DNA from 4 places in the Bradyrhizobium sp. BEA-2-5 genome. Region 4 is predicted to be linked to each of the others. Evidence: predicted binding sites of a transcription regulator. Region 4 holds the regulator's gene; each other region holds the start of a gene.

Evidence for each region. The regulator LexA, encoded in region 4, represses DNA repair genes until DNA is damaged. The targets are predictions, from matches to a motif close to TGTTCNNNNTGTGTTCNG.
Region 1: the regulator LexA is predicted to act here: its motif matches at 1,022-1,039, upstream of dinB (DNA polymerase IV).
Region 2: the regulator LexA is predicted to act here: its motif matches at 1,113-1,130, upstream of ruvC (crossover junction endodeoxyribonuclease RuvC).
Region 3: the regulator LexA is predicted to act here: its motif matches at 1,073-1,090, upstream of RX327_RS03675 (DNA recombination protein RmuC).

The regions. Positions count from the first base shown of each region.
Region 1 covers NZ_CP136629.1:3,425,656-3,427,855, reverse strand. The annotation lists gene dinB (DNA polymerase IV) at 1-960, opposite strand, end outside; gene RX327_RS15755 (hypothetical protein) at 1,326-1,592, shown strand; gene RX327_RS15750 (hypothetical protein) at 1,830-2,200, shown strand, end outside.
Region 2 covers NZ_CP136629.1:1,289,416-1,291,615, forward strand. The annotation lists partial or broken gene RX327_RS05920 (YebC/PmpR family DNA-binding transcriptional regulator) at 199-941, shown strand; gene ruvC (crossover junction endodeoxyribonuclease RuvC) at 1,156-1,683, shown strand; gene ruvA (Holliday junction branch migration protein RuvA) at 1,680-2,200, shown strand, end outside.
Region 3 covers NZ_CP136629.1:811,267-813,466, forward strand. The annotation lists gene RX327_RS03675 (DNA recombination protein RmuC) at 1-1,041, opposite strand, end outside; gene def (peptide deformylase) at 1,212-1,739, shown strand; gene fmt (methionyl-tRNA formyltransferase) at 1,908-2,200, shown strand, end outside.
Region 4 covers NZ_CP136629.1:4,577,256-4,579,455, forward strand. The annotation lists gene glp (gephyrin-like molybdotransferase Glp) at 1-279, shown strand, start outside; gene lexA (transcriptional repressor LexA) at 522-1,223, shown strand; gene RX327_RS21395 (hypothetical protein) at 1,480-1,908, shown strand; gene RX327_RS21400 (hypothetical protein) at 2,054-2,200, shown strand, end outside.

The DNA of each region.
Region 1 (2,200 bases), 1.2 Mb from region 4:
GCGCACGAGATTCTCGGCGAGCCGGGCCAGGACGATGGTCGTGCACACCGGCGCATCGAGCGTCATCGAGCGCGTCACCGACTTCAGGTCGGCGAAGCGGACGCGCACCGTCACGGTTCGTCCAGGCCGTGACTTCGCCCGAAGCCGCGTGGCGACGCGGTCGGCGAGATGAAGCAGCGTAGGCCGGATGACTTGCTCGATCGCAGGCTTTCGGCCAAGTGCAGATTGTGCTCCTGCCGATCGCGCGCGCCGGTGTGGCTTGAGCTGTCGCGGATCGCGATTCCAGGCCAGCGCGGCGAGTTTCTCGCCCGCTGCCGGACCGAGCAAGTGCGTCAGCGACCGTTCCGACAATTTGGCGAGCTGACCGATCGTCGCGACGCCGATCGCGTCCAACCGGGTCCTGGTGACCGGCCCTACCCCCCACATCAACTCAACCGGCAATTCGTGAAGGAAGCTCAGCTCGGCATCGGGATCAACGACGACAAGTCCGTCGGGCTTTGCGACCTGCGAGGCGATCTTCGCCAGATGCTTGGTGCGGGCGACGCCGACCGAGATCGGAAGGCCGAGCTCGGTGCGCACGCGCCACCGGATCGACGCGGCTATTTCAGCAGGCGTTCCGAACAGGTGAGTGCAGCCGGCAACATCCGCGAACGCCTCGTCGATCGAAATTCGCTCGACCAGCGGCGTGAAGTCGCCGATCACCTTGATGGCCGCATCACCCAGCCGCTGGTAATCGCTGAAATGGCCGCCGACGAAAACAAGTTGCGGGCACAGTCGGCGCGCTTCCCGTCCCGACATGCCGCCATGCACTCCGAAGGCCTTGGCCTCATAGGACGCCGCAAGCACAACGCCGCCCCCGACCGCGATCGGCTTGCCGCGCAGCGACGGCTCGAGCAGTTGCTCGACCGATGCGTAGAATGCATCGAGGTCCGCATGAAGGATGGTGGCTGCGGCTGCCATCTCGACCCGCTCATCCCTGACCTGACCGAAGCCGCCCGTCCCCGGACGTGGAAATTGCCGATAGAACAAAATAGGAACATTCTCAAATCGAGTCAATCCAGCCCGTCGCCGCCGCCGCGAACGACGCCAAATGGTCAACGCGCGTTACCACCCTGCGCGCGCTTGCCGTGCGAGGGGTCTGCCGGCGCTTGCTTCAGCCGGCTTCGCCCGTTCGCCCCCGATCTCGGTCCGCGGGAGATCGAGTGGAGAGTTGCTGCGAGGCATCAATGCGAGGCACGTCGGCGGAGCGTTCGAGATACCGCACCGGCTCACTCATCAGCCGGCTGACTTTGCCGCGCAGGGCTTTTTCGGGTAGATATTTTGCAATGACCGACCAATCCCATCAGGTGGACTTCCAAGCTGCGGCCCACCTTTACAAATGGCCTTCCCTCAACAACTCCAGGCGAGAGGATCGCGCGCCCTATATGGTCGTCAACGGAACGCTCGACCAATGCATTCGGGATTTCATGGGCAAGCCCGAGAAGACGCGACATCTTTACGAGATCCGGACCAAGTCGCAGCCTCCCCTCGTCCCCGACGTGCTGTCACCCGAGCATGTGATCGAGCTCTCCAGGCTTCGCGAGTTTCTCTGAGGCGCGCAGCGAACGCGATCCCGACGCGTGTCGTTTGCGGGCCGACTTATCCATCTGTCGTAAGTCTGGTGCCGGATTGTTTGCCCCTTGGCGAGCCGGTACACTTGCTTGACTCCCTGACCGACCGACGTCCGCGCCGGCATGATTGACCCGCTTCGACCCCGCTGAGGCTCGCACGTCGCCTGCATGGGAGCGGAACGGCGGCACGGCCAGTTAAGGAGCATCGCGAGGCGCCGCATGAAGTTCAATCTGGCGATCTTGAGTGTGCTGGCCGCAAGGCCCGGGCAACGGATCGCGATCGACGAGGTCAGCCGCGAGGTCAAGCGCATGATCGCGGCCGGTGATGAAGCCACGCAGTCGAAGCGGCCGTCCGAACTTGGCGATGCCGACGTCTTCCAATCGGGATGGGCATCGATCAACGATGCGGGCCTGCAGATCACCGATTCGGGACTCTCGCTGTGGCGCTCGCTTGAAGCCGCCCGCATCGCACAAGGACTCGATCAACAGGAAACGGAGCGATTGGACGCTGTTGCAGCCGACACGCGCCATTACGTTGCGGACACCGCGATCGGCCGCCCCGGCGACGTTGATCTCGAGCTCCCCGGCAT
Region 2 (2,200 bases), 3.3 Mb from region 4:
GCTGTGGAAAGTTGCGGCGGGACGGGGCGATCCTCGCATCCGGGCGTGAAGTCATGGTTAACAAGTGCCTCATATTCCGGCTTGCGGTAGTATTCCTCCGCCGTAGGGCCCCGCCGATCCTTTGATTTTGACCGTGAGGGGCCTATAAGGCCGCGTTTTCCATCCCTGTTCAGACCCTAAGCTCCGAAGAGACCACGCATGGCCGGACATTCCCAATTCAAGAACATCATGCACCGCAAGGGGCGGCAGGATGCCCAGAAGTCGAAACTGTTCGGCAAGCTGGCGCGGGAAATCACCGTCGCGGCCAAGCTCGGCACGCCCGACCCTGCCATGAACCCGCGCCTGCGCGCCGCCGTGATCGCCGCGCGCCAGGAGAATATGCCGAAGGACAACATCGAGCGCGCCATCAAGAAGGCGCTCGGCAGCGATGGCGAAAACTATGACGAGATCCGCTACGAGGGCTACGGCCCGGGCGGCGTCGCCGTCATCGTCGAGGCGCTGACCGACAACCGCAACCGCGCCGCTTCCGACATCCGTTCCTTCTTCACCAAATCCGGCGGCAATCTCGGCGAAACCGGCTCGGTGTCCTTCATGTTCGACCGCACGGGTGTCATCGAATACGACCGCAGCGTCGCTTCCGACGACGCCGTGCTCGATGCCGCGATCGAGGCCGGCGCCGACGACGTCGTCTCCGGCGAAGGCGGTCATGAGATCTACGCCTCGAAGGCTACCGCGACGTCGCCAAGGCGCTGGAAGCCAAGTTCGGCGAGCCGCGCAAGGCCGCGCTGATCTGGAAGCCGCAGAACACGGTCACTGTCGATGACGAGACCGGCGAGAAGCTGCTCAAGCTGATGGACCTGCTCAACGAGCATGACGACGTGCAGCAGGTCTACGCCAATTTCGAGATATCGGACGCGCTGGTCGCGAAGATGGGCGGTTGATCCATTTGCTCCGCTGTCATCGCCCGGCTCGACCGGGCGATCCAGCATTCCAGAGACCTTCATTTGATCCGCGAGGCCGCGGCGTACTGGATCCCCCGCCTTCGCGGGGGATGACGAGCCGAGGCTGGGCGATGGGCCGAGCCGACCGCGACGGAGGCGGGGATGAGCCTCCGTTTGTGTTTCGTTCTCCCGGTGCAGGCGGTATCACTACCTCATGACATCCCAGCCGATTCGCTCTCCCGTCCGCATCATCGGTATCGATCCGGGTCTCCGCCGCACCGGCTGGGGGGTGATCGAGACCGAAGGCAATCGTCTCGCCTATATCGCCTGCGGTTCGGTGGAGCCGCCGGACGATTTGCCGCTGTCGAGCCGCCTGCTCGCGATCCATGAAGGGCTCGCGGCCGTTCTCTCCAGCCACCAGCCGATGGAAGCGGCGGTCGAGCAGACCTTCGTCAACAAGGACGGCGTTGCCACGCTGAAACTCGGCCAGGCCCGCGGCGTCGCCATGCTCGCGCCCGCAATGTTCGGCATCTCTGTCGCCGAATATGCGCCGAACCAGGTCAAGAAGACGGTGGTCGGCGCCGGTCATGCCGACAAGCAACAGATCGCGATGATGCTGAAGATTTTGCTGCCCAAGGCCGAGCCGCCGTCGGCCGACGCCGCCGACGCGCTCGCCATCGCCATCACCCACGCCCATCACCGCCAGAGCACGGCGCTGCGGCTGAAGGTGGCGAACCTATGATCGGCAAGCTCAAGGGCCTGATCGATTCCTACGGCGAGGATTTCGTCATCCTCGACGTCGGCGGCGTCGGTTATCAGGTGCACTGCTCCTCGCGCACGCTGCAGCATCTGCCCTCGCCCGGCGAAGCCGCCGTGCTGTCGATCGAGACCTATGTCCGCGAGGATCAGATCAAGCTGTTCGGCTTCCGCACCGACCAGGAGCGCGAATGGTTTCGCCTGCTCCAGACCGTGCAGGGCGTCGGCGCCAAGGTCGCGCTCGCCGTGCTCGGCACGCTGGCGCCGGCCGACCTCGCCAATGCCATTGCGCTGCGCGACAAGGCCGCGGTGGCACGCACGCCCGGCGTCGGCCCCAAGGTCGCCGAGCGCATCGTCACCGAGTTGAAGGACAAGGCGCCGGCCTTTGCCAATGTCGACCCGGCCGTGGTTCATCTCGCCGGCGCCGTCGACGACCAGCGCGCGCCGCGCCCGGTGGCGGATGCGATCTCCGCGCTGGTCAATCTCGGCTATGGCCAGCCGCA
Region 3 (2,200 bases), 3.8 Mb from region 4:
CTCGTTCACATCGGCAAAATGCTTCTGCAGCTTCAGCACCCGATCGCGCAGGCGGCCGAGATCGTCGCCGAGCCTGATCACTTCGGTGCGGATCTGGTCGGCGGCGTCGCGCATGCGCGCGTCCTTCATGATCTGCTGCATCACCTGGATCGCGAGCATCAGCAGCGACGGCGACACCAGCACGACGCGGGCGCGATAGGCCTTCTGGATCACGTCGTCGAAACCGTCATGGATCTCGGCGTAGACGGATTCCGACGGCACGAACATCAGCGCCATCTCCTGGGTCTCGCCGGCGACGAGATATTTCTCGGCGATGTCGCTGACATGCTTCATCACGTCGCCGCGCAGCCGCTGCGTGGCGATTCGCCGTTCCTCGTCGGTGCGGGCGTCGTGCAGCGCCGTCATCGCTTCCAGCGGGAACTTGGCGTCAATGCAAAGCGGGCGCTGATCGGGCAGGAACACGACGCAGTCCGGGCGCTTGCCGGTGGAGAGCGTGAACTGGAACTCGTAGGCACCCTTCGGCAGCCCATCCTGGACGATCGCCTCCATCCGCGCCTGGCCGAAGGCGCCGCGCGACTGCTTGTTGGCGAGCACGTCGCGCAAGGTCGTGACCTGCGTGGTGAGGTCGGTGAGGTTCTTGTGCGCGCTGTCGATGATGCCGAGCCGCTCGTGCAGGGCGCGCAGGCTCTCCATGGTGTTGCGGGTGGAGTGTTCCATGGACTGGCCGACGCGGTGGGTCACCGAATCCAGCCGCTCGTTCACCGCCCGCGCCATCTCGGCCTGGCGGCCGGCCAGAGCCTGGGCCATGGCATCGACCCGCCCGGAGGATTCGCTCTGGGCCCGCAGCATGTCGGCGAGCCGCTCTTCCAGCTCGTCGGCGCGGATGGCCTGGGCCATCGCGAGTTCCGCGCCGCGCCGGCTGGCGCGCGCGATCACCACGGTGATGGCGAACAGCAGGATCAGCGCCAGCGCGCCAAGGCCGATCAATGCGTCGGAGACACGGACCGGAAGGTCGCCAATCGTGAGCAGAATCTCGTTCATGTCGGCCCTTGTAGCCGATTCGCGGCTAAGCGCGAACGAAGAGGGAACGTTTATGGTAAATGCATTCCTGATTTTCCGGGTTAATGCGGGGTGAAGAAACGTGGTTAAGGTTATCCTAACGGGTTCCTGAGCGCATTGACCCCATGAAGTCAGCAGCTTAAATCGCCGCCATGGCCCTACGAGAAATCATCATCCTGCCGGACAAGCAGCTGCGCCTGGTCTCCAAGCCGATCGAGAAGGTCACGTCGGAGATCCGCAAGCTTGCCGACGACATGTTCGAGACCATGTACGACGCGCCCGGCATTGGCCTCGCGGCGATCCAAGTCGCGCAGCCCTTGCGCCTGATCACCATGGACCTCGCCAAGCGCGACGAGAGCGGCGAGACCAAGCGCGAGCCGCGCGTCTTCATCAATCCTGAAATCCTCGCTTCCTCCGAGGAGCTCTCGGTCTACGAGGAAGGCTGCCTGTCGATCCCCGAATATTACGAGGAGGTCGAGCGCCCGGCGAAGGTGCGCGTGCGCTTCACCGATCTCGACGGCAAGGTGCACGAGGAGGACGCCGAAGGCCTCTTCGCCACCTGCATCCAGCACGAGATCGACCATCTCAACGGCGTGCTGTTCGTCGACTACCTATCGAAGCTCAAGCGCGACCGCGTGCTGAAGAAGTTCGAGAAAGCCGCCAAGCGCGCCGTGGAGTAGGCGCACGTCCTCCACCGTCATGCCCGGCCTTGACCCGGGCGTCCACGTCTTCCTTCTGGGAGACCAAAGACGTGGATGGTTGGGCATAGGCGAGCGAAAGCGACGCCGTCCTTGACGGCTATGCCCGGCCATGACGAAGATTGGATCCTCCCGGAAGAATCTGACCGCATGCCCCTTCGCCTCATCTTCATGGGCACGCCCGATTTCTCCGTGCCGACGCTGCTCGAGCTGGTCGCACATGGCCACGAGGTCGTGGCGGTCTACACCCGAGCCCCGAAGCCCGGCGGGCGGCGCGGCCTGCAATTGCAGCCGACCCCGGTCGAGGAGGCCGCGCGAAAACTCGGCATTCCCGTGCTGACGCCGAAGACGCTGAAGACGCCGGAGGCATTGGAAGAGTTTCGCGCGTTCGAGGCCGATGCCGCCGTCGTCGTCGCCTATGGCATGATCCTGCCGCAGGCGAT
Region 4 (2,200 bases):
CCTTTGATTCGCGCCCTGTCGGGCCGTTCAGTGATTCATCATCGCCGCGAGCGCGCCGTGCTGGGCCGCGATCTCGGTGCCAACGACCAGCGCGAGGACTATCTGCGTGCGCGCCTCGAAGCGCGCGAGGACGGCACGCTGATCGCAACCCCGGTGACGCAGCAGGACTCGTCGCTGCTCGGGAATCTCGCTGCGGCACGGGCACTTCTCGTGCGTCCGCCGTTTGCGGCGGCTGCCGTCAAAGGCAGCGAATGCGAGATCCTGACACTGCCCGAATAGGGTTTTCGAGCCCCGCCGATTGTGCGTTGCCCGACACGTTCACCGTAAATTAAGCAGTTGCGGAACACATATCGAACATATAGTGTCCGTTCATGATTTGTTTCGAGTACTGGTGTCTACAATCGGGAAGCCGCGTGGAAGCAGGTGCATTGAGCACACGCTCCTGAGGTCAGGCCCGGCCTGCAGGCCCCACCAGAAGAGTCTCGGAATTGAACGACATCAACCGGGGGATTTTGGTCGAGATGTTGACGCGCAAACAATACGAGCTTCTGCGATTCATCAGCGAACGTCTGAAGGAAAGCGGCGTGCCGCCGTCCTTCGACGAGATGAAGGATGCGCTCGACCTGCGCTCGAAGTCAGGCATCCACCGCCTGATCACTGCGCTCGAGGAGCGCGGCTTCATCCGCCGCCTGCCCAACCGCGCCCGCGCCATCGAGGTGATCAAGCTGCCCGAGCTGCAGGCCGCCGCCGGCAGTCGCCGCGGCTTCACGCCGAGCGTCATCGAGGGCACTCTCGGCCGGCGCGCCAGCACGCCGCCGATTGCCGAGGACGACGGCAAGCGTCCCGTCGCGGTGCCCGTGATGGGCCGCATCGCGGCCGGCACGCCGATCGAGGCGCTGCAGACCCGCAGCCACACCATCAGCGTGCCGCCCGACATGCTCGGCTCGGGCGAGCACTACGCGCTCGAAGTGCGCGGCGATTCGATGGTCGAGGCCGGCATCCTCGACGGCGACATGGCGCTGATCCAGCGCAACGAGAGCGCCGACACCGGCGACATCGTGGTGGCGCTGATCGACGACGAGGAAGCCACGCTCAAGCGCTTCCGCCGCCGCGGGGCCTCTATCGCGCTCGAGCCCGCCAATGCCGCCTATGAGGTTCGCATTCTTCCGCCGAACCGCGTGAAGATTCAGGGCAAGCTGATCGGGCTTTACCGCAAGTACTGAATTGCAAATACTTGCGGCGGCCGGGAACGAGCAACACGTCGGATCGTTCCTTGCATGATAGTGTAGCGTACGGCCTGCCCGATGCGCTCCGATACCTCTCGCGCAGCGTCGCGTGTTTGTGATCGGAGCGATCTCGGACCAGTCGTACAATCGCCCAGAAACGAGCAGACGCTCGTTCGCTATCGTCCACTCTGGTAGAGGCCCTAATGCCTCAAGGAGAGGCACGGGTCGCTACCTCGAAATGAGGAGCCATCCGATGTGTGACTATAGTCTGCACGCCGTGGCATCGCGCCCCGCCATTGTCGGAGAGACGCTGATCACGACGACGTTCCGCGGCACGTCGACCCGCGGCTTTGCTTCGGAGAACGATCCCACTGTCGCGGTCTGCATGCTGCCGGGCACCGAGCTCGCTTTCGCCGAGAACGTTCGCTACGACAGCCGCTGGATCTGGACCAAGACGCTGAACTATCGCGTCGGCGTGTTCAACGAAGTCGAGCCCGACGTGCCCGATCGGCATCATGACGCGGTCGAATTCCCCGACGGCAGCCATGTGCTGGTGACCCAGCTGGTCGAGGGACAGCGCGTCAGCGTGCTGCAATTGCCGGCACTGCATCCGCCGGTCGAGCAGAAGCCGAAGGTTGCGGAGCGGCGGCCCTCCGCATTCGCAACGCTGTTTTTGGGTTGAGCGCATCTTCGCCGCGGAATGAGCTGTTCGGCGGCGGATGACCTAAGCAATTTCGGGCGACCCCGGACTCCCGCTTCCGGGGCGCAGAAGGAGATTTGCGTCGGCCGGCGCCTTGGCGCATCATCGGGCACGGAGGACGTGCGCGGTGGTCGATAAGGTCACATGGCAAAAGGCTGGACGCGTCACGCAACCGGGCCGCTACCTGTTCCGGTTCGGTTGGCTGACGGTAACGGCCGACGACCTGAAAGTCTGGGAGCAATTTCCCGAGGCTTCCTTTACTCTCGTCAAGAAG